One region of the Clostridium sp. DMHC 10 genome, then DNA from elsewhere that is predicted to be linked to it. Evidence: riboswitches for the same ligand, from Rfam matches in the RefSeq annotation. Region 1 holds a riboswitch; the other holds the start of a gene.
What was found. Region 1 has a riboswitch for S-adenosylmethionine ahead of metK (methionine adenosyltransferase). Riboswitches for the same ligand answer to the same signal wherever they lie in the genome.
Positions count from the first base shown of each region.

Region 2: linked by a shared signal. The riboswitch ahead of AGR56_RS15270 (O-acetylhomoserine aminocarboxypropyltransferase/cysteine synthase family protein) and the one ahead of metK (methionine adenosyltransferase) in region 1 are both predicted to bind S-adenosylmethionine.

Region 1 covers NZ_LGVB01000015.1:1,854,097-1,857,517, reverse strand. The annotation lists gene AGR56_RS11015 (ATP-dependent RecD-like DNA helicase) at 1-661, opposite strand, end outside; partial or broken gene metK (methionine adenosyltransferase) at 1,002-2,178, opposite strand; SAM riboswitch class I at 2,244-2,343, opposite strand; tRNA gene AGR56_RS11005 (tRNA-Tyr) at 2,412-2,496, opposite strand; tRNA gene AGR56_RS11000 (tRNA-Thr) at 2,502-2,577, opposite strand; tRNA gene AGR56_RS10995 (tRNA-Val) at 2,593-2,668, opposite strand; tRNA gene AGR56_RS10990 (tRNA-Tyr) at 2,676-2,760, opposite strand; gene yyaC (spore protease YyaC) at 3,085-3,421, shown strand, end outside.
Region 2 covers NZ_LGVB01000015.1:2,750,951-2,754,371, reverse strand. The annotation lists gene AGR56_RS15280 (D-alanine--D-alanine ligase) at 236-1,126, shown strand; gene AGR56_RS15275 (hypothetical protein) at 1,205-1,693, shown strand; SAM riboswitch class I at 1,811-1,919, shown strand; gene AGR56_RS15270 (O-acetylhomoserine aminocarboxypropyltransferase/cysteine synthase family protein) at 2,125-3,408, shown strand.

The DNA.
Region 1 (3,421 bases):
CATTAACTACATAAGTTATACCGCTTTGAATTCTAAAAGGAGAGTTTGCTTCTATTCCAAGACTCCTAGCAATTTTATCCGCAGTCTTAAATCCAATCCCTGCTATTGTGTCCGTAAGTATGTATGGATTCTCTTTAACCACTTCTATAGCTTTTGATTTATATTTTTTGTATATTTTTACACACTGATTTGGAGTAACTCCATAGGTTTGAAGAAATATCATTATATTTCTTATTTCTCTTTGTTGAGAATAAGATTCATATATAAGTTCTATTTTTTTGTCTCCTATACCATCAATCTCCCTTAACCTATATACGTCATTGTCAAGTACCTCAAGTGTTTTGTCACCAAACTTATCAACTATTTTTTTTGCTGTTACAGGCCCTATACCTGAAATAACTCCTGATGCTAAATATTTTTCAATTCCAACTAGTGAATTTGGTAAAATTTCATCGCATTTTTCTACCTTAAATTGTTGACCAAATTGTGGATGAACAGTCCATTCTCCTGAAATTTTAAGTGATTGTCCTTCCATTATATATGGTATACATCCAGTTATGGTTATTTTCTTAGAATTTTCATCTTCGGTTATTGCAACCACATAACCATTTTCTTCATTTTTAAATACGATTGACTCAACCACACACTGAAGTTCTTCCATATTAAATCTCCTTACTATTAAAGTACTTTAGTTAAAAAAGAGATACTCCTATCATATCCCTACTTAGCTATTATAACGTTTTTTCATAATTTTCTCAATTACCATCACTTTTATAATTTCATAAAAAATATGCCTTTCTTGAAATAAACAGTTTTATTATTTTAACTGTCTACCGCAAGATGGCATATCATAACATTAGTTTTCTTACACTTTTAAATTGTTTTGCTTACAGTGAAACTAGCTCAATTACAAACTATATGTGCACCATAATCCCTTGAAGATTGGTATTTTGGTACATAAATAGCTTAAATTTCACAGTAGTTTCACTATAACACCATATTTAAAATAATTTTTTTATTTCTTCAACCTTATTTAACTTTTCCCAAGGAACATCAATATCAGTTCTTCCAAAATGTCCATAAGCTGCTACTTGCTTATATATAGGTCTTCTAAGATCTAAATCCCTTATTATTGCTCCAGGTCTTAAATCAAAAACCTTTTGAACTATTTCAACTATTTTATCATCTGAAATTTTTCCTGTTCCAAAAGTATCAATTTCTATAGAAACAGGCTTTGCAACACCTATTGCATATGCAAGTTCAATTTCTAGCTTATCTGCAACACCTGCTGCCACAAGATTCTTAGCTACCCATCTTGCAGCATAAGCAGCAGATCTATCAACTTTTGTAGGGTCTTTTCCTGAAAAAGCTCCACCACCATGTCTACCATATCCACCGTAAGTATCAACGATTATCTTTCTTCCAGTAAGTCCTGAATCGCCTTGAGGTCCTCCAATAACAAATCTTCCCGTAGGATTTATATAATATTTAGTATCCTTATCTAGAAGCTCAGCAGGTATCACTGGTTTTATAATTTTCTCAATAACATCTTTTTCAATTTGTTCATGAGTTGCTTTTGGGCTATGCTGCGTCGATACAACTACAGCATCAATTCTTACAGGTTTATTATCATCATATTCAACAGTAACCTGAGTTTTACCATCTGGTCTTAGATAATCTATAGTGTTATCTTTTCTTACATCAGAAAGTCTCTTGGCAAGCTTATGAGCAAGAGCTATTGGCATTGGCATATATTCTGGTGTTTCATTTGTTGCAAAACCAAACATCATACCTTGGTCACCAGCACCTATTGCGTCTATTTTATCCATTTCACCTTTTTTTAGCCTCTAATGCTTCATCAACTCCCATTGCAATATCACTTGATTGTTCATCTATAGATGTAACAACAGCACACGTATCACAATCGAATCCATATTTAGCTCTTGTATATCCTATTTCCCTTATAGTCTTTCTCACAACACTTGGAATATCGACATAACAGTTAGTTGATATTTCACCCATTACATTAACAATTCCAGTTGTAACAGTTGTTTCACAAGCAACTCTAGCATTTTTATCTTTTTCAAGTAATGCATCTAATACAGCATCTGAAACTTGATCACATATTTTATCTGGATGACCTTCAGTTACAGACTCAGATGTAAATAATCTCTTCATTTAATATTCCTCCCTATAAAAAATTAAAGTCTCTTCAATAAGAAGAGACTTTTAAATTCAAATCTCTCTTATCTTGCAGGAAACTGCAGGAATTGGCACCTTAATGCACATGCACCGGTTGCCGGGTTTCATTGGGCCATTTCCCTCCACCTCTCTTGATAAGAGTCAAATAAATACTATTTACATTATATCATTTTTCAGTATAAAACAAAAGACACTATTGTGTCAATTAGTGGTGGAGGAAGATGGATTCGAACCATCGAAAGCTGAGCTAACAGATTTACAGTCTGCCCCCTTTGGCCACTCGGGAATTCCTCCACATTTGGTGCTGGCAGTAGGAATTGAACCCACAACCTACTGATTACAAGTCAGTTGCTCTACCAATTGAGCTATGCCAGCTTATTAAGTTTTATATGGTGGGCACTACAGGGCTCGAACCTGTGACCCTCTGCTTGTAAGGCAGATGCTCTCCCAGCTGAGCTAAGCGCCCATATTAATGGTGGAGGAAGATGGATTCGAACCATCGAAAGCTGAGCTAACAGATTTACAGTCTGCCCCCTTTGGCCACTCGGGAATTCCTCCACATTTAAATTAAGTTTTATCATCCGGCTTAAGGCTTCTCTCTCGCACCGACAAATAGTAGTATACCTTGATACTATAAAAAAATCAACGCTAATTATATACCATAATTTATAATTAACTTAAAATAAATACCTTTTTCTCGTTATTTCTCACTTTTATACATATAGTTATAATTCCTTATATGACATAAATTCTTAAGCCTCTAATAGCTTATTTAAAGATAAGTCAATTTAATTTCACTTAACAATATTTTTTCATTTATACTCATAAAAAAATAAATATTAATTAAAAAAGCCTCATATAGATTATTAGGAGGTGATTTTATTGAATAAAATAAGAACTTTATACAATGCTCCAATGTCCTATTATAAAATTTCCAATTTTCTACAAAAATATATAAATGATAACACAATAATTGTATGTATTGGAACAGATAGATGTATTGGAGATTGTCTTGGTCCCATGGTAGGCACAATGCTAAAAGAAAAATTCTTTCCTTTAAATGTCTATGGAACAATTTCCGATCCAATACATGCTCTAAATTTAGATAAGAGATTATCAGAAATTAAAAGCAAGCATATTTCATCAACAATCATTGGCATAGATGCTTGCCTAGGAGATGCTGAAAATATAGGTGAAATACAAATACGCGATTATGCAA
Region 2 (3,421 bases), 900 kb from region 1:
ATCCAATCTGTATGAACTAAATTATCAATATTAACTTGCTTAATCCAGCGCAGCTGACACTATTAAGTTCTAAGATTTACCTGAGAGTAACGAAAGGTAAATCTACCTTCATTGTGCATTGTGAACTGTGAATTGTGCATTGAGCTAAATTCTAATTTGTAAGGATAAACTTGCAGCTTACAATTTTTAGTTTAAAGTTGTTTATTTATAATAGAGCATTAAGGAGTTGTGATATATGAAAATAGGTGTGCTTATGGGAGGAATATCATCAGAAAGAGAAATATCCATTCTTTCGGGAAAGGAAATTGTTAAAAATCTTGATAAAAATAAATATGAAGTTTATCCAATTATAATAAACTCAAAGCATGAGGTAATTCAAAAAGTAAAAGGCATGGATTTTGTGATATTGGCATTTCACGGTGTTTTTGGAGAAGATGGGACTATACAGGCTATACTTAATAGTATTCCTATGCCATATTCTGGATGCGATATGCTTACCAGTGCTATATGCATGAATAAAAAGCAAACTAAAAGGATATTGAAGGCGGAAAATATTAATACGGCGCCTTTTTATGTGATTTATAAAAATAAAAAAGTAAATTTTGAAAGGTTTGAAGCACTTAACTATCCTATGTTTGTAAAGCCTAATAATGGAGGATCAAGTATAGGTATATCAATGGCTTCAAATAAACAAGAGCTAGAGCAAAATATAAAGGAAGCTTTTAAATATGATGATGAAGTTATAGTTGAAAAATATATAGCTGGAGATGAATATACAGTTTGTATGCTAAATGGAGAGGTTTTACCTATATTATCAATTAAGTCAAAAGGAAAGTTCTTTGATTATAAGTGCAAGTACACAGAAGGAAAATCCGAAGAAACATTAGCTAAGCTTTCAAATGAATTAGAAAGTAAAATAAAAGAGGTTTCTAGACAATGTTGGGAAATATTTGATTGCAGCGCATATGTTAGAGTTGATATAATAGTAAATAATGAAATACCGTATGTATTAGAGCTAAACACACTTCCAGGAATGACAACAAATTCGCTGTTTCCTAAAAGTGCAGCACTAGCAGGAATGAAATACAGTGTTTTGTTAGATAAAATAATTGAATATTCACTATGAACTGGCGTTGAAAAGTGGCTTATACTGTAATGTGGTTATGGATAAATTTTGTAATTAATAATTGGGGAGTTGATAGGTATGTTAAGTAAATCAGGGGAAGTACCATCTTTAGACACTGCAAGGAAGATACTTGAGGAAGCAGAAAAAATGAATCCTGGACAATGGGTTAAGCATTCTCTATATGCTGGAAAAGCAGCTGAAGCAATTGCAAAAATTTGTTTGACTCATTTTTTTGATTGTCAGGATATTAGAGAAGCTTTGGGAAAATGGGACTGCAGCAAGGAAGAGTATGAATTTGTGAAAAAATTTATTGAAACTGCGGAATATACTAATTATGATAGGTTAATTCAATTATGTGATGCACTTGCACTGCCAAGCGGTTTTTGCTTGATTGAAAAAAGGATGATTGATGTTGCATTAAGACATGGGATACATGAGAATACTATTAATAAGTGGAAAAGGACTTTCGAGAATAAAAAGTACTTTGAAGAAAAAATGGGTAAGTCAATTTATAGTCTTTTGGATGGAGTTGTTCAGAACACTTTTGGTATAAATGATGCAAAATAATAAATATATTTTATAAAAATATATTGACATGGTTTTAAAACATGATATAATTTAAACATAAGCAAGTTAATAATTCCTATCTGAATAATAGGAAATAAAATCGAATAAATATTTAGCATCTTATCGAGAGAGGTGGAGGGACTGGCCCTATGAAACCCAACAACCAGCATTTTTCATTTGAATGTATGGTGTTAATTCCTGCAAATTAAATTTTGAGAGATAAGAGGATAATTTAGGCTAATGGTATATAGTAAATTAATCCTCTTCATAGCAGAAGGGGATTTTTTATTATATTAAAATCAGTTTAAGATTGAGTTTCTTAAACACAAGTAGATTAAGTTTAAGGAATAAGTGAAAGATGCGTGAATATTAATTTGAATTTTTGAAAAATTAAAAAATGTCAAAATTAATAGTAAAAGGAGAAATGAAAGATGAGTGAAGAAAGAAAATTTGGTTTTGAAACATTACAGGTACATGCAGGTCAGGTGCCAGATCCAACAACAGGATCAAGAGCAGTCCCAATCTATCAGACAACATCATATGTATTTAAGAATGCAGATCATGCAGCAAATTTATTTCAGTTAAAAGAACCAGGAAATGTTTACTCAAGAATAATGAATCCAACAACAGATGTATTTGAGCAAAGAATAGCTGCGCTTGAAGGTGGAGTAGCTGGTCTTGCAACAGCATCAGGGCTTGCAGCAATAACATATGCTATTTTAAATGTAGCAAGTTCAGGAGACGAGATTGTAGCAGCAAGTACATTATACGGTGGAACTTATGAACTATTTGGTGTTACTCTAAAGAAACTTGGAATAAAAGTTGTTTTTGTAGATCCAGATGATCCAGAAAACATAAGAAAAGCAATAACAGATAAGACAAAAGCAGTATATGGAGAAACAATAGGAAATCCAAGAATAAATGTGCTTGATATAGAAGCTGTAGCTAAAATAGCACATGAAAATAAAATACCGCTTATAATAGACAATACTTTTGGAACACCATATTTAATAAGACCAATAGAATTTGGAGCAGATGTTGTAGTTCATTCAGCAACAAAATTCATTGGAGGACATGGAACAACTATAGGAGGAGTTATAGTTGATGGTGGTAAATTTGATTGGAGAGCAAGTGGAAAATTCCCTGATTTCACAACACCAGATAAAAGCTATAATGGTTTAGTGTATGCAGATTTAGGAGCAGCTGCTTTTGCATTAAAGGCAAGAGTGCAGCTTCTTAGAAACACAGGAGCAACACTTAGTCCTCAAAGTGCATTCTATTTTCTTCAAGGATTAGAATCACTATCACTTAGAGTTGAAAAACACGTAGCAAATACAAGAAAGGTAGTAGAATTTTTAAGCAAGCATCCAAAAGTTGCATGGATTAATTATCCTGAACTTGACAATAGCCCATATAAAGAATTAGCTAAAAAATATTTGCCTAAAGGAGCAGGTTCTATATTTACATTTGGAATAAAGGGTGGACTTGAAGCAGGAAAGAAATTTATAAATAGTGTTAAATTATTCTCTCTTCTTGCCAATGTCGCAGATGCAAAATCACTTGTAATACATCCTTCAAGTACAACACATGCAGAGCTTAATGCGGAAGAGCAAAAAGCAGCTGGAGTTACTCCAGATTTGATAAGACTTTCAATAGGTGTTGAGGACGCTGATGATTTAATTTGGGATTTGAATCAAGCACTTGAGAAAGCTTGATGAAGTAGCAGCA